2 regions of the Pedococcus soli genome follow, and region 2 is predicted to be linked to the other one. Evidence: predicted binding sites of a transcription regulator. Region 2 holds the regulator's gene; the other holds the start of a gene.
The links. The regulator HspR, encoded in region 2, represses chaperone genes until heat shock. The targets are predictions, from matches to a motif close to AAGTTGAGTCNNNNNGACTCAACTT.

Region 1 (11,266 bases), 810 kb from region 2:
ACCCGTGGGGGTGCCGCCCTCTGGCGGTGGGTATGGCGCGAGGTCACCCGCGCGCCATACCGGTGGTCACTCCGAGGAGTCGCCCACGGTCTCGACGATCGGGAGCTCGATCCCGCTCGGGTGCGGGGTGCCGACGAAGGTGAACGTCGCCGACTTGCCCTCGCCCTCGGCGTTGACGAGCACCAGCTCGCCGGCCTTGAGCTCGCCGTAGAGGATCTTCTCGGACAGCACGTCCTCGATCTCGCGCTGGATGGTGCGACGCAGCGGTCGCGCACCGAGCACGGGGTCGTAGCCCTTCTTCGCCAGCGCGTTCTTGGCCTCGGTCGTGAGCTCGATGCCCATGTCCTTGTCCTTGAGGCGCTTGTCCAGCTTGGCGATCTCGAGGTCGACGATCTGCACGATCTCGTCCTGCGTGAGCTGGGGGAAGACGATGATGTCGTCGACGCGGTTGAGGAACTCGGGGCGGAAGTGCTGCTTGAGCTCGTCCGTGACCTTGTTCTTCATCCGGTCGTAGTCGCTGCGGGTCTCCGCGCCCGCCGAGAAGCCCAGCGAACCCTTCGAGATGTCCCGTGTGCCCAGGTTGGTCGTCATGATGATGACGGTGTTCTTGAAGTCGACCATCCGACCCTGGGAGTCGGTGAGGCGGCCGTCCTCCAGCACCTGCAGCAGCGAGTTGAAGATGTCCGGGTGGGCCTTCTCGACCTCGTCGAACAGCACCACGGAGAACGGCTTGCGGCGCACCTTCTCGGTGAGCTGCCCGCCCTCTTCGTAGCCGACGTAGCCGGGAGGCGAACCGAACAGCCGCGACACGGTGTGCTTCTCGGAGAACTCCGACATGTCGAGCTGGATCAGGCTGTCCTCGTCGCCGAAGAGGAACTCGGCGAGCGTCTTGGCCAGCTCGGTCTTACCGACACCGGTCGGACCGGCGAAGATGAACGAGCCACCGGGACGACGCGGGTCCTTCAGACCGGCGCGGGTGCGCCGGATCGCCTGGGACATCGCCTTGATGGCGTCGTCCATGCCGACCACGCGCTTGTGCAGCTCGTCCTCCATGTGGAGCAGTCGCGAGGACTCCTCCTCGGTGAGCTTGAAGACCGGGATGCCGGTGCTGGCAGCCAGGACCTCGGCGATGAGCTCCTCGTCGACCTCGGCCACGACGTCCATGTCGCCGGACTTCCACTGCGACTCGCGCTCGGCCTTCTGGGCGAGCAGCTTCTTCTCGTCGTCGCGCAGGCTGGCGGCCTTCTCGAAGTCCTGGCCGTCGATGGCCGACTCCTTCTCCAGGCGCACGGCGGCGATCTTGTCGTCGAACTCGCGCAGGTCCGGCGGTGCGGTCATCCGGCGGATGCGCAACCGCGCGCCCGCCTCGTCGATGAGGTCGATCGCCTTGTCCGGGAGGAACCGGTCGTTGATGTAGCGGTCGGCGAGGTTGGCCGCGGAGACCAGCGCAGCGTCCGTGATGGACACGCGGTGGTGCGCCTCGTAGCGGTCGCGCAGGCCCTTGAGGATCTCGATCGCGTGGCTGAGCGTGGGCTCGGCGACCTGGATCGGCTGGAAACGACGCTCGAGCGCCGAGTCCTTCTCGATGTGCTTGCGGTACTCGTCGAGCGTCGTGGCCCCGATGGTCTGGAGCTCGCCACGGGCCAGCATCGGCTTGAGGATGCTGGCGGCGTCGATCGCTCCCTCGGCGGCACCCGCACCCACGAGGGTGTGGATCTCGTCGATGAACAGGATGATGTCGCCGCGGGTGCGGATCTCCTTGAGGACCTTCTTCAGCCGCTCCTCGAAGTCACCGCGGTAGCGGCTGCCGGCCACGAGCGCGCCGAGGTCGAGGGTGTAGAGCTGCTTGTCCTTGAGGGTCTCGGGCACCTCGCCCTTGACGATGTCCTGGGCGAGGCCCTCGACGACGGCGGTCTTGCCGACGCCGGGCTCACCGATGAGCACCGGGTTGTTCTTGGTGCGGCGGGACAGCACCTGCATGACCCGCTCGATCTCCTTCTCGCGCCCGATGACCGGGTCGAGCTTGCCCTCCCGGGCGGCCATCGTCAGGTTGCGGCCGAACTGGTCGAGCACGAGCGACCCTGCGGGGGTGCCCTCCTGCTGGACGCCGCCGCCGACGCCGGTGGCCTGGCCCTCCTTGCCCTGGTAGCCCGAGATCAGCTGGATGACCTGCTGGCGCACCCGGTTGAGGTCGGCCCCGAGCTTGACGAGGACCTGCGCGGCAACGCCCTCACCCTCGCGGATGAGCCCGAGCAGGATGTGCTCGGTGCCGATGTAGTTGTGGCCGAGCTGCAGCGCCTCGCGGAGGCTGAGCTCGAGGACCTTCTTCGCCCGCGGCGTGAAGGGGATGTGTCCACTCGGGGCCTGCTGGCCCTGGCCGATGATCTCCTGGACCTGCTCGCGGACCGACTCCAACGAGATACCGAGGCTCTCCAGAGCCTTGGAGGCGACGCCTTCACCCTCGTGGATGAGGCCGAGCAGGATGTGCTCCGTGCCGATGTAGTTGTGGTTGAGCATGCGCGCCTCTTCCTGCGCGAGCACCACAACCCGACGGGCCCGGTCGGTGAACCGTTCAAACATCTCTTCTGCTCCTGCCTATCGAGTCATCCTCGATGCTATCCGTGCGACACGCGCCCCGCGCGCGCCTTCCGCCGACCGATACCTGATCGGGACGGTTCCAGCCTGCTCGTGGTGCTTGTTCGGGGAACGCCCGTGCGTGGCCGCCTGTTCCCCACCCTGAGCCGGGTCGGCTCATGTTCGCCGTGGGCGGACGGACTCCGGGCGTGGTCGAGGCCCCCTCGGGCCCTTCCGGGCTGGGTATGGCGCGCGACCGGCCCCGCGCCATACCTCCCGGGTGGTGGGTGATCAGGCCCCCGGACCCTTCTTCCGGACCTCGTCCACGTGCTCCATCGCGGTCCGCAGCTCGGCGAGCCAGCTGTCGGACTTCTCCCCGACCAGGCGGACGCACCAGGCGAGGGCCTCGGAACGCGACTTGGCGACGCCGGCCTCGACGAGCGTGTCGAGGACCCGGCGCTCCGGCTGGCGCAGCCGCGTCATCACCGGAGCCGCGAGGTGGGTGAACATCGCCTCGGTGTCGCCGACCCGAACGCCCCAGGAGACCTTGCGGCCGGAGAGGTGCTCGAGCTCGCGGGCGATCTCGATGCGGCGTTCGCGGGTGTCCTCCCGGAAGGAGGTGATGCGGCCGCGCGCGGCGATCTCGCGGGCGGTGGTGTCGTCGGCGTCCGTCTCGAGGGCGGGCTCGGCCAGGGTGCCGACGATGACGAGCTCGTCGCGGTCACGGGTGACCTCGACGGGCCCGGTGAACCAGTCGGCGGGGAGCCGCCCGGCAAGCCATGCTTCTGCTGTGGTCTTGGTAGTCATGTAATGATGATTACACCGTTACAACCACGCCACCAGACGTGTCCGCTCAGGGCGAACGGTTCGGCTCAGCGCAGGTCGCGACGGTCGCTGATCCGCTTGGCCTTGCCCAGGGAGCGCTCGAGCGCGTGGGGCGCGAGCACCTCGACGGCGATCGTCACGCCGACGTGGTCCTTCACGCGCGAACGCAGTGCGGAGGCCATCGCCGCGCGGGCGGCCTCGTCGGTCGGGTGCGCCGACTCCACCTGGACGGTCAGCTCGTCCATGCGTCCGGGCCTGGTGAGCACGCACAGGTAGTGGGGGGTCAGCCCCTCGATGGCGAGCAGGTGCTCCTCGATCTGCGACGGGAAGACGTTGACCCCACGGACGATCATCATGTCGTCGCTGCGCCCGGTGATCTTGGCCATCCTGCGGAACTGCGGGTAGGCCGTGCCGGGCAGGAGGGTGGTGAGGTCGCGGGTGCGGTAGCGGACCACCGGCATCGCCTGCTTGGTCAACGACGTGAAGACGAGCTCACCCTCCTCGCCGTCCGGGAGCACCTCGCCCGTGATCGGGTCGACGACCTCGGGGTAGAAGTGGTCCTCCCAGACGTGCAGCCCGTCCTGCGTCTGCCCCGACTCCTGCGAGACGCCCGGGCCCATGACCTCGGACAGCCCGTAGATGTCGACCGCCCGGAGGTTGCTACGGCGCTGGACCTCCTCGCGCATCTGCTCCGTCCAGGGTTCGGCGCCGAAGATGCCGATCTCCAGCGAGGTGTCCTTCGGGTCGATGCCCTGGGCCTCCATCTCGTCGAGGATCGCGAGGAAGTAGGAGGGCGTGACCATGATGATGCGGGGCCTGAAGTCCTGGATGAGCTGGACCTGGCGCTCGGTCATGCCGCCGCTGACCGGCACGACGGTGCAGCCGAGCCGCTCGGCGCCGTAGTGCGCACCGATGCCACCGGTGAACAGGCCGTAGCCGTAGGCGATGTGGACCATGTCGCCCGGACGGCCGCCGGCGGCCTCGATCGAGCGGGCCATCACCTCGGCCCAGGTGTCGATGTCCTCGCGGGTGTAGCCGACGACGGTGGGCTTGCCCGTCGTGCCGCTCGAGGCGTGGATGCGCGAGACCTGCTCCCGCGGCACCGCGAACATGCCGAAGGGGTAGTTGTCGCGCAGGTCGGCCTTGGCCGTGAACGGGAAGCGGGAGAGGTCGGCGAGCTCGTGGACGTCGTCGGGGTGCACCCCGGCGGCGTTGAAGGCCCCGCGGTAGTGCGGGACGTGGTCATAGGCATGACGCAGGCTCCAGCGCAGCCGTTCCAGCTGCTGGGCGCGCAGCTCCTCCACCGACGAGACGACGTTGTCCATGGCAGCGATCCTCGCACTGCCACCCGCGCAGTGGCGTGCAGCGGCCCACGGCCCCCGAACCTGAGAGTTTCCCGTGAATGCCGGATGCCGGTGTCGCCCACCGGGGATCGGACGTACGCTCGCCAAGGTGGACCGGGTGCAGTCGCCGCTGGTCGTCGACACCCCCTCGGGACCGGTGAGCGACGTGGCTCCGCCTGCCGGCCGGTCCCGTCCGGCCCGCCGCTGGATCGTCCTCGCCGCGGTGCTGGCCGTGGTCGTGGCCGCCGGCACGGGCTTCGCCCTCACCCGCGGACCGGACGTCCCTCCCCTGACGCAGGCAGACGTCCAGAAGCAGGTCGAGAAGGGCATCGCCGACGCGCAGGAGAACGCCCGCAAGGCCCCCACCGACGCGGCGACGGCCTACCGGGCCGCCCTGCCCTCGCTGGTCACCATCACCACCACGGGTGTGGGTGCCAAGGGATCCCAGAACGGCACGGGAGCGGGGGTGGTGGTCAGCGCCGAGGGCACCATCCTCACCGCCCTGCACGTCGTCGACGGTGCGGACACCATCCGCGTTCGGTTCACCGACGGCACCCGGGCCAGCGCCTCGATCAAGGAGCAGGAAGCGGCCAGCGACACCGCCGTCCTGACGCCGGACACGCTGCCCCAGGTCGTGGTCCCCGCCGTCCTGGGCGGGGGTGCGCAGGTCGGCGACGAGGTCTTCCCCCTCGGCCACCCCCTCGGCCTCACCCAGTCCCTGAGCGGCGGCCTCGTGTCGGCGCTGGACCGCTCGATCAGCGTCGGCTCCGGACAGACCCTCAAGGGGTTGATCCAGTTCGACGCCGCGGTGAACCCCGGCAACTCCGGTGGCCCGCTGCTCAACCGCGACGGACAGGTCATCGGCATCGTCACCGGGCTGGCCAACCCGTCCGAGCAGAACTTCTTCGTGGGCATCGGATTCGCCGTTCCCATCGCCACGGCCGGCGGCGTCGCCGGCAGCCCGCCGCAGTGAACCCAGGAGAGCCCATGGACCCGCACCGCCCGCAGCCCGGTCGCCCGCAGCACCCGCTGGAGCAGGCGCTCTACGAGGTGAAGAAGACCATCGTCGGGCAGGACCTGCTGGTGGAGCGGATGCTCGTCGCCCTCCTCGCGCGTGGACACCTCCTCGTCGAGGGCGTCCCCGGGCTGGCCAAGACGATGGCGGTCAAGACGCTGGCGGAGGCGATCGGTGGGGAGTTCCAGCGGATCCAGTTCACCCCCGACCTCGTGCCGGCCGACGTCATCGGCACGCGGATCTACAACCAGAAGGAGGGCGAGTTCCAGGTCTCCCTCGGGCCGGTGTTCGCCAACCTCGTCCTCGCCGACGAGATCAACCGCGCGCCGGCGAAGGTCCAGAGCGCGCTGCTCGAGGTGATGCAGGAACGCCAGGTGACGATCGGCCGCGAGACCTTCAAGGCCCCGAACCCCTTCCTGGTCATGGCGACCCAGAACCCCATCGAGTCCGAGGGCACCTACGCGTTGCCGGAGGCGCAGGTCGACCGGTTCATGCTCAAGACGGTCATCGGGTACCCCACGCCCTCGGAGGAGTTCGTCGTCGTCGAGCGGATGACCACGCGGCTCGAACCGACCCAGCGGGTCCTCGACCCGGAGCGGCTCGTGGAGTACCAGCAGCAGGCAGACGCGGTCTACGTCGACCCCGCGGTCATCGAGTACGCGGTGCGGCTCGTCGGCGCGACCCGCAACCCGGCGTCGGTCGGGCTGCCCGAGCTGGCCAGGTACCTGTCGTTCGGGGCCAGCCCGCGCGCATCCATCAACCTCGTCCTCGCGGGCAAGGCGTTGTCGTTCCTGCGTGGTCGCGACTTCGCCCGACCCCAGGACGTGCGCGACCTCGCGTTCGACGTGATGCGGCACCGCCTCGTCCTGTCCTACGAGGCCCTGGCCGAGGGCATCGGACCGGACGACCTGCTCGAGCCCATCCTGCGCGCCGTCTCCATGCCCGACGTCCCGCTCCGGGACCGCCGCCCCCAGCAGACCGAGGCACCGTGGACCGCCGGGCCACGCTGACCGAGCCGGGGGCCACGGCCTCCCCGCTCACCGCCGAGCGACTGCTGCGGCGGTTGGAGTGGCGCGTCATCCGCCGGCTCGACGGCCGGTTGCAGGGCGACTACCGCACGCTGTTCCGCGGGTCCGGTGTCGACTTCACCGACCTTCGGGAGTACGCCCCCGGCGACGACCTGCGCCACATCGACTGGAACGTCACCGCGCGGATGGACACCCCGTACGTGCGCGAGTACATCGAGGACCGCGAGGTCACCTGCTGGCTGCTGCTCGACCGCACCGCGTCCATGGGGTTCGGCCCCGTCGACCGGCAGAAGTCGCTCGTGCTCGCCGAGGTCGCCACCACCCTGGCCCACGTCCTGTCCCGCGGCGGCAACCGGATCGGCGCGGCCCTGTTCGACGGCACCATCGCGACCATCCCTCCCGGCCAGGGACGCAACCAGGTCCTGCGGATCGCCCAGGCCCTGCTGCGCCCACCGCCGGCCGCCCCCGTCTCACGCACCGGTCGCACCGGCCGCCGCTGGGGCCGGTCCCACACGGAGGAACCGGCCACCCCCGGGACCACCGACCTGTCGGTGCTGCTGCGCGCCGCCCTCGGCCTGGCGCGTCGACGTTCGCTGCTGGTCATCGTCTCCGACTTCATCACCCAGCCGGGGTGGGAGAAGCACCTGTCGCTGCTGGCCCGACGGCACGACGTCGTCGCCATCCAGGTCGTCGACCCGCGCGAGTCCGAGCTGCCGGCGGTGGGGATGGTCTACGTCGAGGACTCCGAGACGGGAGAACAGATCTTCGTCGACACCGACGACCCGGTCTTCCGCGAGCGCCTGGCGGTCCTGGCCGCAGAACGCCAGGAGTCCCTCCAGGCCGCCGCCCGCAAGGCCGGCACCATGATCCACACCGTCGCCACCGACGACGACCTGGTCCGGGCCCTGGCCCGGATCTCCGCCCTGCGCAGGAGCCAGGGCCGATGAGCTTCACCTGGCCGTGGATGCTGCTGGGCCTGTTCGCGGTGCCCGCGCTCGTGGTCGCCTACCGGGCGCAGCAGCGCCGTCAGGACGCACGGCGCGACGAGCTGGCCGCGATGGGGCTGGTGCCCGTGGGCGGCATACCGACCGAGGCCGGCGCAGCCGGGCCGGGACAGGTATGGGGCGCAGCCGGTTCCCCGGCGCGGCGCCGCGACCGCCGGCGGCACCTGGCCCCGGCCCTCATGCTGGCAGCGCTCACGGTCCTGCTGGTCTCGCTGGCCCGGCCCACCGCCACCGTGGCCGAGCCCCGGCGGGAGGGGACGGTCATGCTGGCCTTCGACATCTCGACCAGCATGGCAGCCAAGGACATCTCCCCCACCCGGCTCGACGCCGCCAAGGCCGCCGCGCGGAAGTTCGTCGAGCGCCAGCCGTCGACGATCCGCATCGGGGTGGTCGCCTTCGGTGACAGCGCCCTGGTCTCCCAGCAGCCGACCGAGGACCGCACCGAGGTGCTCGCGGCGATCGACCGCCTCACGCCGCAGGGCGCCACCGCGGTGGGCCGGGGCATCGTGTCCTCGCTCAGCGCCATCGCAGGCAAGCCGATCGAGGTGGGGGCCACGCCCGGAGCCGGGGACGACGCCGACATCGGCTACTACGGCTCCGCGGCCATCGTGCTGCTCTCGGACGGCGAGAACACCACCGATCCCGACCCCCTCGAGATCGCCGACCTCGCCTCGAGCGCCGGCGTGAAGATCTACACGATCGGCGTGGGCAGCACCCGGGGCACGGTCCTGCAGGTGGACGGGTTCCAGATCTCCACCGCGCTGGATGAGGCATCGCTGCGCAAGATCTCCGAGACCACGGACGGCGCCTACTACGCCGCCGACGACGCCGCCTCCCTCTCGAAGGTCTACAGCTCCATCGACCTGGCGTGGACCGCGCGCACCCAGGAGCGCGAGGTGACGTCGTGGTTCGCCACGGCGGCGGCGATCCTGCTGCTGCTCGGCGCGGCCGTGTCGGTGCTCCGAGCAGGACGGGTGGTCTAGATGTCGTTCGCGATCCCCTACGCACTCGTCGCGCTCGTGACCGTGCCGCTGCTCGTCGGCCTCTACCTGTGGCAGCTGCGCCGACGTCGTCGGCAGGCGGTCGCCTTCTCGAGCGTCGCGCTGATCCGCGCGGCGCTGCCCAGGCAGCGGATGTGGCGTCGGCACGTGCCGATCGCCCTCGTCCTCGCCGCGCTCGCGGCCCTCGGCACGGCCGCCGCCCGGCCGCAGGTGCGCGCCGAGGTGCCCATCTCCTCCTCCGCGGTGATCCTCGCTGTGGACGTGTCAGGATCGATGTGCGCCACCGACGTCACCCCCAACCGGCTGGCGGCAGCCCAGGACGCGGTGCGCTCCTTCATCGACAAGCAGGACGACCGCACCCGGATCGGGCTCGTGGTGTTCTCGGGGTTCGCGCAGGTCGCGGTCGCACCGACGACCGACCACGACCAGCTCACGAAGGCCGTCGACGGCCTCACCACCGGACGCGGCACCACCATCGGCGCCGCCATCCTGAAGTCCATCGACGCCATCGCCGAGATCAACCCCCAGGTCGCCCCCGCAGACACCAGCGCGGGCGGCCAGGTGCCGGGGGTTCCGGGCGGGCTGCCCGGACAGCCCGGCACCCCCGGCAACCCGACGACCCCCACCCCGAAGGCGGCGCAGACCGCGCCCGAGATCGTCGTGCTGCTCACCGACGGGGCGAACACCCGCGGGGTCACCCCCGAGGACGCAGCGGCCCAGGCCGCCGCCCGAGGGGTGCGCGTCTACCCCATCGGGTTCGGCACGACCGAGCCCACGCAGATGGTCTGCACCCGCGAACAGCTCGGTGGCGGGCTGTACGACGGGCCCGGACAGGGGCTGAGCGGCATCGGTCCCGGAGGGCGCAACTTCCTCGTCGTCGACGAGGACGCCCTGCGCGCCGTGGCCTCGACGACGGGGGGCGAGTACTTCACCGCCAGTGACGCGGACCAGCTCCAGGGGGTGCTGGCGGACCTGCCCAAGCACGTGGTCACCCAGGAGCAGTCGGTCGACGTGAGCGTCGCGTTCGCGGCGATGGCCGCGGTGCTGCTCCTCGGCGGTCTGTGGCTCGGCAGCCGCTGGCGGTCCAACCCCAGCTGACCGACGTCAGGGGCAGGCGCGTGGGGAACCCTGGGCATTCTTCGCGTGGTCGATCAGCCAGGCCGCTCCGTCCCTCTTCATCGAGTAGGTGAGCGAGTAGATCGAGCAGGTCTGGCCGCGGTACCCGTCCTTGGCATCCTGCTCGGTCCGCAGGGCTGCTTCGACGACGGCTTCGTCACCGGAGACCTCGACCGATCCCACGGTCAGGTTGGTCCAGTACGACGACCCCAGCCCGGACTCCCAGGTGCTCAGGCTTCCGAGGTCACGCTTCAGGCGGGGGGTGAACAGCCCCCAGGCGATCTCGTAGTCGCCGTGGTTGATGCTCTCGCCGTGCAGCACGAGGGAGCGCGCGACATCCCCGGCCTCGGCGGAGTCGGGCACCACCTCGACCTCGAGGATGGAGCCCTGCGCCTCGGGGGCCTGGTTGTCACCGTCACATCCGCGTCCACCGTCCGGGGGCGTCAGGTCACGCCATTCGCGCAGGTGGGGGGCGAGCTGCGCCGCGGGCACCAGGAACCCGGTGCCCTCAACGGGATCGTCCTCGACGTTCCAGACCTGCTTGCCGGTGACGAGGCCGATGACAGACCCGTCACGGCCCAGCGCCGGACCGCCACTGTTGCCGCCGTTGATCGCGGCATCGGTGGCGATGAGTCCGGCCAGGTGGATGTCGACGTCGGAGTAGTCGGCTGACGCCTGCAGCCCGCTGACGATCCCTTGCGTGACGCGCAGGTCGCTCACGGCCTGCGGAAATCCCAGCAACGCGACCGGGGCGGCCAGCTGCGGCCCGACCGGTGCGAGCTTCAGCGGATGCTGGAGGTCCTCGGGCGACCAGAGGAGGGCTGAGTCCGAACCGCGGTCCAGGCCCACCACGTCGGCGGTCGTGTTGAAGCCGTCGCCCTGCACGCTGACGGTCTGCGCGTCGATCGCCACGTGGGCCGCCGTCATGATCTGGTGCGGCCCGACCACGAAGCCGGTCCCCATCCACCGCGCATCGCACGAGGCGACCTCGAGCCGGACCACGCCGGGCCGGGCATCGGCGACGAGCTTCGCCCAGTCGACGGGGCCGGCACTCTCGGCGCTGGTCGTGGACGTGGGCGTGGACACCGGTGTGGTGGTGGTTGGCGCTGTCGTGGTGGTCGGCGCAGTCGTGGTCGTGGACCCTGCCGAGGTGGCTGGACCCGGGTCGACCGGCGCCCCAGAACACGCCGCGACGGTGACGGCCAGCAGCCCTGTCACCGCGACCCGACCACGGACTCGAGTGCCCTGCATGGTGCCTCCCCAGTGACGCCGTGTGTCCCTTGTACTCCTGTGATGCCGTCCTGAACACCTACATCTGGCGGCTTTCCGGCGATTACGGGTGGTTCGCGCGCCGGGCAGG
Region 2 (11,266 bases):
ACCGGACAAGCGACCCCTGCTGCTGCACTACCACCCGCTGGTGATCTACCGGTTCCAGGTCCTCAAGCAGGCCGACGTCGTCGCCGCGCTCTTCCTGCAGGGCGACCTGTTCACCGTGGAGGAGAAGCGCGCCGACTTCGAGTACTACGACCCGATCACGACGGGCGACTCGACGCTCTCGGCGGTCGTGCAGTCGATCATCGCCGCGGAGGTGGGCTACCAGGACCTCGCCCTGCGGTACTTCCACTCCGGGCTCTACGTCGACCTCGCGGACCTGCACCGCAACGCCGCCGACGGCGTCCACATCGCCTCCTGCGGCGGTGTCTGGAACGCCACCGTCTACGGGTTCGGCGGCATGCGCGACCACAACGGCACGCTGACCTTCGACCCGCGCCTGCCGGCGAGCTGGCCGCGGCTGGAGTTCCGGCTGCGCGTGCGCGGCAACCGGGTGCGGGTGGAGATCCTTCCGGACCAGATCGCGTTCACCCTCGTGGAGGGCGACGGGCTCGAGTTCGTCGTGCGCGGCGAGCGGGTCCGGGTCGACCCGGGTGAACCCACCGTCGTCGCGCTCGAGGACCAGGGCCCCGTGATCACGCGGGAGCTCGGCAGCATGCCGGTCGTGGGCCGCGGCGACGAGCACGAGATGGTCTACACCGCCGGCGTCCCCGACCCGCGCAGCCGCAAGCGCACCGACGACAACAAGCCCGGCTGACCCGGCCGCCGGACGTCCGACCCCGACCCCGCTTCGTCGTGTCGGGGGGCCTGCCGGGGGTGTGCCGCCAGCGCACCACCACGCGAACCCGTGGCCGACGCGGTGCCGGCCCCCGGCGGCATACGGGCGGGAACAAAGTCTGCACGCACGAAGTTGAGCCTGATGAACTCAAGTTTGGGTGCTCGGATTTGCACCCACCGGGACGTCGTCCTAACTTGAGTGGAGGCAACTCAACCCGGTACCCATTCCCCAGCACCACAGGAGCATCCCCATGGCACGTGCGGTCGGCATCGACCTCGGAACCACCAACTCGGCTGTCGCCGTCCTCGAGGGCGGCGAGCCGACCATCATCGCGAACGCGGAGGGCGGTCGCACGACCCCGTCCGTCGTCGCGTTCTCCAAGGGCGGTGAGGTCCTGGTCGGCGAGATCGCCAAGCGCCAGGCCGTCACCAACGTCGACCGCACCATCCGGTCGGTCAAGCGCCACATCGGCACGGACTGGAAGTCCCCCGAGATCGACGGCAAGACGTACACCGCCCAGGAGATCAGCGCCCGCATCCTGCAGAAGCTCAAGCGCGACGCCGAGTCCTACCTCGGGGAAGACGTGACCGACGCCGTCATCACCGTCCCCGCGTACTTCGACGACCACGAGCGCCAGGCCACCAAGGAGGCCGGTGAGATCGCGGGCCTCAACGTCCTGCGCATCATCAACGAGCCCACCGCCGCGGCCCTCGCGTACGGCCTCGACAAGGGCAAGGAGGACGAGCTCATCCTCGTCTTCGACCTCGGTGGCGGCACCTTCGACGTGTCCCTCCTCGAGGTCGGCAAGGACCCGGAGGACGGCTTCTCCACCATCCAGGTCCGCTCCACCAGCGGTGACAACAAGCTCGGTGGCGACGACTGGGACGAGCGCATCGTGTCCCACCTGCTCACCACCGTGAAGAACACCTCCGGTGTCGACCTGTCCAAGGACAAGATCGCCATGCAGCGTCTGCGCGACGCGGCGGAGCAGGCCAAGAAGGAGCTCTCGTCCTCGACGAGCACCAACATCTCCCTTCAGTACCTCTCGATGTCGGAGAACGGCCCGATCCACCTCGAGGAGACCATGAGCCGCGCCCAGTTCGAGCAGCTCACCAAGGACCTCCTCGACCGGACCAAGCAGCCGTTCCAGAACGTCATCAAGGACGCCGGCATCTCCCTGTCCGAGATCGACCACGTGGTCCTCGTCGGTGGCTCGACCCGCATGCCCGCCGTGAGCACCCTCGTCAAGGAGCTCACCGGTGGCAAGGAGCCCAACAAGGGCGTCAACCCGGACGAGGTCGTCGCCGTCGGTGCGTCCCTGCAGGCCGGTGTCCTCAAGGGTGAGCGCAAGGACGTCCTCCTCATCGACGTCACGCCGCTGAGCCTGGGCATCGAGACCAAGGGTGGCCTGTTCACCAAGCTCATCGAGCGCAACACCGCGATCCCGACCAAGCGCTCCGAGGTGTTCTCCACCGCCGAGGACAACCAGCCGAGCGTCCTCATCCAGGTGTTCCAGGGTGAGCGCGAGATCGCCCAGCACAACAAGCAGCTCGGCACCTTCGAGCTCAGTGGCATCGCGCCGGCCCCCCGTGGTGTGCCCCAGGTCGAGGTGACGTTCGACATCGACGCCAACGGCATCGTCAACGTCTCCGCCAAGGACCGTGGCACCGGTGCGGAGCAGAAGATCACCATCTCCGGTGGGTCTGCCCTCGCCAAGGAGGACATCGAGCGGATGATCAAGGAGGCGGAGGCCCACGCGGACGAGGACAAGAAGCGCCGCGAAGAGACCGAGGCCCGCAACACCGCCGAGCAGCTCGTCTACTCGACGGAGAAGTTCCTCACCGACAGCGCCGACAAGATCCCGGCCGACGGCCGTGGCGACGTCGACGCCGCCCTCGCGGACCTCAAGGAGGCCCTCAAGGCCGACTCGGGTGCCACCCCCGAGGACATCTCGGCGAAGTCGTCGAAGCTCTCCGAGGAGTCCCAGAAGCTGGGCACGGCGATGTATGCCGCCGCGGCCGAGTCCGACCAGGCCGGCACCGCCGGTGACGGTGCGGGCTCCGGCGACGGCGCCCCGGCCGGCGACGCCTCGTCCGACGACGACGTCGTGGACGCCGAGGTCGTCGAGGACGACGAGGAGAAGAAGTGACGGAGCGCAGCTCCTGGCCCCAGGGCACCGAGGAGGAGGTGGGCGCCGGCCAGCAGGCCGGGCCCACCGCCCCCGAGGCGTCCCCGCTCGAGGGTGACGTGGTGCAGGAGTCGGGCGCCCAGGCCTCCGACGCCTCGGACGACCAGCCCGAGGGCGCCGCAGAAGGCCACCCCGACACCGCCCTCGCGGCGGAGCGGCTGGTCGACCTGCAGCGCCTCCAGGCGGAGTACGTCAACTACAAGCGTCGCGTCGACCGCGACCGTGCGGTCGTGCAGGAGCGCGCCGCCCGGTCCGTCATCGAGGCGCTGCTGCCGGTCCTCGACGACATCCACGCGGCCCGCGAGCACGGCGACCTCGAGGGCGGCCCGTTCTCCTCGATCGCGGACAAGCTCGAGACCACCCTGGGCAAGTTCGGGCTCGAGCGGTACGGCGCCGTGGGCGAGGAGTTCGACCCCTCCCTGCACGAGGCGCTGATGCACACGGCCTGGCCGCAGGACGGTTCGGTCGCCTCGACCGGGTCGACCACCGTGGTCCAGGTGCTCCAGCCCGGCTACCGCGCCGGCGAGCAGGTCCTGCGCGCGGCGCGTGTCGCCGTGGCGGACCCCGAGTGACCGAGGCCAGACTGCACGACACGGCGCGGGAGCCCGGGACGACACCTGTCCCCGGGCTTCCGCCCACCGCCACCGACTGCTGAGAGGAGGACCCGGACATGGCCAGCCAGGACTGGTTCGAGAAGGACTTCTACGCCATCCTCGGCGTCCCCCAGGATGCTGACGACGCGGCGATCAAGAAGGCCTACCGCAAGCTCGCCCGCAAGCACCACCCCGACCAGAACCCCGGGGACGCGGCCGCGGAGCAGCGGTTCAAGGACATCGGCGAGGCCAACTCGGTGCTGTCCGACCCCGAGAAGCGCCGGGAGTACGACGCCGTGCGCCAGATGGCCCGCGGCGGGGCCCGCTTCACCGCGGGTGGCCCCGGTGGGGCTGCCGGTGGCGGCGGGTTCGACGACGTGTTCTCGTCGATGTTCGGCGGTGGTGGGGGCGGCCAGCGCGTCCGCTACTCCACCGGCGGTGGCGGGGGCCAGCCCAACCTCGAGGACCTCTTCGGCATGTTCGGGGGCGGTGGCGCTGCCGGCCAGACGTATGGCGGCAGTGCCGGTTTCCGGGCACCGACCGGGCCGCGCAAGGGCGGCGACCTGACGGCCCGCACCAGCCTGTCCTTCCGTGACGCCGTCGCGGGTTCCACCGTCACCCTGGGCGTCACCGGCGGGGGCCAGATCACCACGCGGATCCCGGCCGGCGTCAAGGACGGCCAGAAGATCCGGCTGCGCGGCAAGGGCCAGCCCGGCGACCGCGGGGCCGACAACGGCGACCTCATCCTGACCATCTCGGTGGAGAAGCACCCGGTCTTCAGCAGGGACGGCGACAACCTCACGCTGGACCTGCCGGTGACGTTCGCCGAGGCCGCCCTGGGTGCGACCGTCTCGGTGCCGACCCTCACCGGCGACCCGGTCAAGGTCCGCATCGCGCCGGGCACCCCGAGCGGTCGGGTGCTGCGGGTCAAGGGCCGCGGGGTCCAGGTCAAGGGCACGCCCGGTGACCTGATGGCCCGCGTCGTCGTCGTGGTGCCGCAACGGCTCTCCGACGAGGCCCGTGAGGCGGTGGAGACCCTGCGGTCGCAGGACGAGGGGCACGACCCGCGCGCCGAGCTCTTCGAGAACGCGGGACGGTGACCCGTCGTGGTTCCCGTGGTCCCGGGCTCCGGCTTCTCGCCTGACGACGACGCGCCCGTCTTCGTCATCTCGGTGGCGGCCACCCTCGCGGGGATGCACGCGCAGACCCTGCGGCAGTACGACCGGCTCGGCATCGTCAGCCCGTCGCGCACCCGCGGTGGCGGCCGCCGCTACTCCGGGCGTGACGTGGCGCTGCTGCGTGAGGTGCAGCGGCTCTCCCAGGAGGAGGGCATCAGCCTCGCGGGCATCCAGCGCATCCTCGAGCTCGAGCACCAGGTCGAGATGCTGCGTTCCCGGGTCCGGGAGCTCACCGACGAGGTGGCTGGGTTGCGGGTCGCGACCCGCGGCACGTTCGGCTCGCGGGTGTTCGCCGTCGGGCCGACCGGCGACGTGATCGCGGTCCGGGCGGGGGAGCGCCCCCGCAGCGGCCGTTCCCAGGCCCTCGTGGTCTGGCGACCCAGCCACCGCAGCTGAGCGGACGGACCGCGTTGCAAACGTGCTGGGCGCGTCGTGGCGGCGGCGCATCACGGCGGTGGGGGCACGCGGCATACTCGGGCCTGTGAGCGAGCACCTGTTGGTCTTCCCCGACCGTGACACCGCCGACGAGGTCGCCGCCGAGCTGACCGAAGAGGGGTTCAGCGGGGTGCGGGTCGTCCGGGAGGCGCTGGCCGGCGAGGACGACTCCGAGGCCCACGAGTGGGCCGTGCACGTCGTGGAGGAGATGGTCGCCGACGAGTCGGGGCCGGTCGAGGGTGGGCTGCGCGACCGGTTCCAGGCGCTGGCCGACGACCGTGGCGGCTGGTACGACCCCGAGCCGACGCCGCGCGTGCTGTAGTCCACATGGCCGGCGCAGGAAGGCGGGACGAAGGGCCTGTGCAGCACAAGGTTGAGCGGAATAGACTCAACTTTGGAGCGGTTGTCTCCGAAGAACAGTCAGACCGAACCACCAGGAGCACCCAGGCATGGATCTGAAGCCCACCGCCAAGGTCGCCGAGGCCCTCGCGCTCGCCCAGCGTGCGGCGCAGTCCGCCGGCCACCCCGAGATCACCCCCGACCACCTCACCAGCGCCCTGGTCCAGCTCGAGACCGCGCAGGCCGACGTCCTCCTCCAGGCCGCCGGCACCGGGGCCGGTCACGTGCTGGGTCAGGCCGACGCCCGTCTGCGCACCCTGCCCACGACGACCGGTGCCACCCAGCCGCCGACCTTCGGTCGCGAGGCGGTCGCCGTCCTCCAGCAGGCCGACACCCTCATGCGCGCCAAGGGCGACACCTACCTCGCCGGCGACATCCTCCTGCTGGCGCTCGCCGAGACCGGTCACCTCGCCGCGATCGAGAAGCGCGGGGCGAAGGACATGGAGGCGAAGATCGACGCCCTGCGGGCTGGCCGCAAGGTCAGCAGCGAGACGCCCGTCGAGGGCGGGGAGGCGCTGGAGAAGTACGGCGCCGACCTCACCCAGGCGGCCCGGGACGGCAAGCTCGACCCGGTCATCGGTCGCGACTCGGAGATCCGCCGGGTCGTGCAGGTGCTGTCGCGGCGGACGAAGAACAACCCGGTCCTCATCGGTGAGCCCGGTGTCGGCAAGACCGCCGTCGTCGAGGGGCTGGCCCAGCGCATCGTCGACGGCGACGTGCCGGAGTCGTTGCGCGACAAGCGGTTGATCAGCCTCGACCTGGCGGCGATGGTGGCCGGCGCGAAGTACCGGGGTGAGTTCGAGGAGCGGCTCAAGGCCGTCCTCGAGGAGATCAAGGCGAGCGACGGACAGGTCGTGACGTTCATCGACGAGCTGCACACGGTCGTCGGTGCCGGAGCCTCGGGCGAGGGCGCCATGGACGCCGGCAACATGCTCAAGCCGCTGCTGGCCCGTGGTGAGCTCCGGCTGGTCGGGGCGACGACGCTCGACGAGTACCGCCAGCACATCGAGAAGGACCCGGCCCTCGAGCGCCGGTTCCAGCAGGTCTTCGTGGGCGAGCCGAGCGTCGAGGACACCATCGCGATCCTGCGCGGGCTCAAGGAGCGGTACGAGGCGCACCACAAGGTGGAGATCGAGGACGCCGCGCTCGTCGCGGCGGCCAGCCTGTCCGACCGCTACATCAGCGGACGCCAGCTCCCCGACAAGGCCATCGACCTCGTCGACGAGGCGGCTTCCCGGCTGCGCATGGAGATCGACTCTTCTCCGGTCGAGATCGACCAGTTGCGTCGTGCCGTCGACCGCCTGCGGATGGAGGAGCTGCACCTCACCCGCGAGACCGACGACGCCTCGGTCGAGCGCCTCGAGAGGCTGCGCAAGGACCTCGCCGACAAGAGCGAGGAGCTCGCGGCGCTCAACGCCCGCTGGGAGTCGGAGAAGTCCGGGCTCAACCGGGTCGGTGACCTCAAGTCCCAGATCGACGAGGCCCGCAGCCAGGCCGAGCGCCTGCAGCGCGAGGGTGACTACGAGGGTGCGTCCAAGCTGCTCTACGGCGACATCCCCGCCCTCGAGAAGGCCCTCGTCACCGCGCAGGAGGCCGAGGGCAGCCGCGCACTCGCCCTGCGCGAGGGTGGCGGCCAGCCCGAGGAGCTCATGGTCAAGGAGCGCGTCGGCGCCGACGACATCGCCGAGGTCATCTCGGCGTGGACCGGCATCCCGGCCGGGCGGCTCCTCCAGGGCGAGACCGAGAAGCTGCTCTCGATGGAGTCGATCATCGGTTCACGGCTGATCGGTCAGGGGGCGGCGGTCGAGGCGGTCAGCGACGCGGTCCGCCGGTCGCGGGCGGGCCTGTCGGATCCCCACCGCCCCACCGGCTCGTTCCTGTTCCTCGGACCCACCGGCGTCGGCAAGACCGAGCTCGCCAAGAGCCTGGCCGACTTCCTCTTCGACGACGAGCGGGCCATGGTCCGCATCGACATGAGCGAGTACTCCGAACGCCACTCCGTCGCCCGGCTCATCGGCGCGCCTCCCGGGTACGTCGGGTACGAGGAGGGCGGTCAGCTCACCGAGGCGGTCCGCCGTCGCCCCTACTCCGTCGTCCTCCTCGACGAGGTGGAGAAGGCGCACCCCGAGACCTTCGACATCCTGCTGCAGGTCCTCGACGACGGGCGGCTCACCGACGGCCAGGGCCGGACTGTCGACTTCCGCAACGTCATCCTCGTCATGACCAGCAACCTCGGCAGCCAGTTCCTCGTCGACCCCACGATGGAGGAGTCGGCCAAGCGTGAGGCCGTCATGGGAGTGGTGCGGGCCAGCTTCAAGCCCGAGTTCCTCAACCGGTTGGACGAGGTCGTCATCTTCGACCCCCTCAGCTCGGAGGAGCTCACCCACATCGTCGAGCTGCAGGTGCGTGAGCTGGCGAGTCGGCTCGTCGACCGCCGGATCAGCCTCGAGGTGACGCCTGCCGCTCGCGAGTGGCTGGCGATCACCGGTTACGACCCGGCCTACGGCGCCCGTCCGCTGCGCCGGCTGGTGCAGAAGGAGATCGGCGACCGGCTCGCGAAGGCAGTGTTGTCCGGGCAGGTCCGTGACGGCGAGGCCGTGGTCATCGACCGCGACCCCGAGACCGACCACCTCATCGTGCGCGGCCAGGACTGAGCCCGCAGACTGTGCCCATGAGCGAGGACGACCGGGGCAACCCGGGGGAGCGCGGTCTCGACCGACGCCCCGACGGGGTGGACGACGCGACCGTCGAGGCGGTCGGCAAGCTGAGCGAGGCGTTCGAGACCATCGAGGAGGTGCGTGGCCGGCTCTACGGCCTGCACCGCCTCACCGGGTCGGCCGACCTCGCCCTCGGCGAGGCGTGCGAGCTGCTGCGCAAGGCGGGCCACGGCGACCTCGCCGACCGCCTCGAGACCGAGCTCGTCGGCCGCAACTTCATCCAGGGGCGCTGGACGTTCCAGCTCGTCGAGGAGTTCGACGACGGCTACTACGCCGACTTCCAGCGGCTCGAGAAGGTCGTCCGCGACGAGCTCATGGACGGCCGCCGGCACGTCTTCGAGGCGGAGATGAAGAGCGACCGCCGCACCGACGGGCGAGCCGGCCACGCCGCCACCCCCGGCTGAGCGAGCGGCACACGATCAGGGGTATGGCGCGTGGTCACCACGCGCCATACCCCTGCCTGGTGGGGTGGGATCAGCGGATCGGACGCACCACGTAGGGCATGACACCGGACTCGTTCCTGGAGAAGGAGCGGATGCGGATGTCCGGGCCGCTCACCCGGTTGGCCTCGGCGATCTTGCCGTCACCGATGTAGAGGGCGACGTGGTGGATGCCGGAGGCCGTCTTGCTCGAGTTGGACCAGAACACCATGTCGCCGGCCTTGAGCTGGGAGATGGCGACGCGCGGGCCGGCGGAGTACTGGCTGCGGGAGGTGCTCGACAGGGTCAGGCCGGCGCCCTTGTGGAACACGTACTCCATGAAGCCGGAGCAGTCGAAGCCCACCGTGTTGCGGTCGTCGATCCCGCTGGGGCTGCAGCAGATCCCGCGGGTCGGGCCGTTCGCGTTGCCGCCACCCCAGGAGTACGGGTACTTGCCGAGCATCCCCTTGGCTGCGGCGATGGTGGCCTTGACCTTCGCCGACTGACCGGTCGCCGGGGGCGGTGTCGTCGTGCCGGCGCAGAGCGGGGCGACGAGGCCGTCGGAGCCGGTCTTGACGAAGGCGTCACTGACGTAGCCACCGGCCTTGAGCTTGTCCCAGACCTTGCTGGTGCCGTAGGTGCCGGAGACCTTCTCGCCGTAGGTCTGGCAGGTGATGGTGATCTTCGCGCCGTCGGCCCGGGTGCCGACGACGCCAGAAGCGGTGGTGGGTGCGGAGCGGACCTTGAGTGCGGCGCCGCTGGTGTTGACCGTGCCGGTCGCGCTGCCCGCGGCCTGGGCCGCGACGGTCCCGACCAGCGGGACGCCGACCAGGATGACGGAGGCTGCGGCGGTGGCCAGTCGGCGACGCCGGGTGCTGAGAAGCTGCATGTGGTTCCCCCTCGGGTGTCGGCCGACGCGGTGCCGGCTCGACCGGAACGCTAGGAGCGGCGGGTCGCCCTGACCATGGGGAGCAGTCCCCGCCAAAGTCGCCTCCCCTGGTTCCCCGGGCGCCCGCTCCCGGCGCGCGGACCCACCGAACGGGCGGGGTCTGCGCGTCCCGTCCGGCTGGCGCTGTCGTGGCGGTTACCGTTGCCCTGTGCGCCACACCCCTGCCCTCGCCGCCGCCGGACTCGTCTCGATCCTGGCGCTCACCGCGTGCTCCGGGGGTGCGGACAAGGCAGCGGCCGAGCAGCCGCCGGCCCAGCAGCTGGCGGCCGCCCGCGCGGTGCTGGAGAAGAGTCCCGCCGTGACCTTCACCCTCGAGTCGGCGGGGCTCCCCGGCAAGGCGGTCGGCGTCTCCGGAGCCAAGGGCACGGGCCTGTTCACCCCGCCGTCGTTCCAGGGCACGCTCAACGCCTCGATCAAGGGCGTCACCGGGACGGTCGAGGTGGTCGCGGTCGAGAAGGACGTCTACATGAAGTTCTTCACCCCGACCTTCAACAAGATCGATCCCGCGACCTACGGCGCCCCGAACCCCGCGCAGCTGTTCAACAAGGACACCGGCATCACCGCGCTCATCACGAAGACGCAGACCCCGGCGAAGGCGTCGACGGTTCGTGACGGGGCCGACGTCCTCAACACCTTCACCGGAAAGCTCCCCGGCGATGCCGTGGCCGACCTGCTGGTCATCGGCGACCGCAAGGGCACGTTCGACGTGACCTACGGCGTGACCCAGACCGGCAAGGAGCTGCGCAGCGTGGTCATCAAGGGCCCGTTCTACGCCGGCGCCACCTCGACCTACACGCTGCACCTCACGAGCCTGGCCAAGGCCGTTGCGATCACCCGCCCCTAGGGCGCTGCTGGCCACCGCCTCGGTGGCCGTGGCGCTCGCCGCGGCCGACACCTATGTCGTCGTGCTGGCCCTGACCGACATGATGACCGGCGTCGGCCTGGGCATCGACGCTTTGCAGAAGGCGACCCCGATCATCTCGGGCTTCCTCCTCGGCTACATCGCGGTGCTGCCCCTCATCGGCCGCCTTGCCGACCTGGCTTCGAGGCAACGGATCCTGTTGGCCTGCTTGGCGATCTTCGTCGTGGGTTCGGCCGTGACGGCCCTCGCCGTCGAGCTCCCGGTGCTCGTGTCCGGCCGGGTCCTCCAGGGCATCGGCGGTGGAGGCCTCGTGCCTGCCACCCTGGCCCTCGTGGCCGACCTCTGGCCGGCCGACAAGCGGGGTATGCCGCTGGGTGTCGTCGGTGCCGTGCAGGAGCTGGGGAGCGTCCTGGGTCCGGTGCTCGGCGCGGTCGTCCTCGCCGTCTCGGACTGGCGGATGATCTTCTGGCTCAACGTGATCGCCGGGGTCCTCCTCGCCCTTGCCGTCGTCGTCGCTGGTGGCGAGAGGCCGGCCCGGCCACGCGCCATACCGCTCGTCCTGGGGTTGCTCGCGCTCGTGGTGACAGGAGTCGCGCTGGCCGCGCCCGCGCGGCTGGTGACCGACGTGTCGCTGGGGGTGCCGTTCGTGCCGTTCGGTGGCTCGACGTCCCGGCTGGCCACCCCGATCGGGGTCGTCGCGCTGGTCCTCGTCCTCGCCTGGCTGGCGGTCAGCGCGCGAGGCTGGTGGGCCGTCGTCGGCCGCGCGGACGTACCCGGCGCGCTGCTCCTGGGC

Region 1: ACYVKF_RS06935 (ATP-dependent Clp protease ATP-binding subunit) is a predicted target of HspR. The motif match lies at 2,734-2,758, and genes of this name have one in related genera.

The regions. Positions count from the first base shown of each region.
Region 1 covers NZ_BAAGSF010000004.1:193,342-204,607, forward strand. The annotation lists gene ACYVKF_RS06935 (ATP-dependent Clp protease ATP-binding subunit) at 67-2,580, opposite strand; gene ACYVKF_RS06940 (hypothetical protein) at 2,866-3,381, opposite strand; gene paaK (phenylacetate--CoA ligase PaaK) at 3,447-4,724, opposite strand; gene ACYVKF_RS06950 (S1C family serine protease) at 4,852-5,715, shown strand; gene ACYVKF_RS06955 (AAA family ATPase) at 5,730-6,767, shown strand; gene ACYVKF_RS06960 (DUF58 domain-containing protein) at 6,746-7,732, shown strand; gene ACYVKF_RS06965 (VWA domain-containing protein) at 7,729-8,772, shown strand; gene ACYVKF_RS06970 (VWA domain-containing protein) at 8,773-9,888, shown strand; gene ACYVKF_RS06975 (S1C family serine protease) at 9,895-10,992, opposite strand.
Region 2 covers NZ_BAAGSF010000004.1:1,001,179-1,012,444, forward strand. The annotation lists gene ACYVKF_RS10775 (glycoside hydrolase family 65 protein) at 1-712, shown strand, start outside; gene dnaK (molecular chaperone DnaK) at 984-2,882, shown strand; gene grpE (nucleotide exchange factor GrpE) at 2,879-3,493, shown strand; gene ACYVKF_RS10790 (DnaJ C-terminal domain-containing protein) at 3,592-4,614, shown strand; gene ACYVKF_RS10795 (heat shock protein transcriptional repressor HspR) at 4,621-5,088, shown strand; gene ACYVKF_RS10800 (ribonuclease E inhibitor RraB) at 5,174-5,449, shown strand; gene clpB (ATP-dependent chaperone ClpB) at 5,577-8,180, shown strand; gene ACYVKF_RS10810 (hypothetical protein) at 8,198-8,647, shown strand; gene ACYVKF_RS10815 (C40 family peptidase) at 8,718-9,551, opposite strand; gene ACYVKF_RS10820 (LppX_LprAFG lipoprotein) at 9,760-10,455, shown strand; gene ACYVKF_RS10825 (MFS transporter) at 10,436-11,266, shown strand, end outside.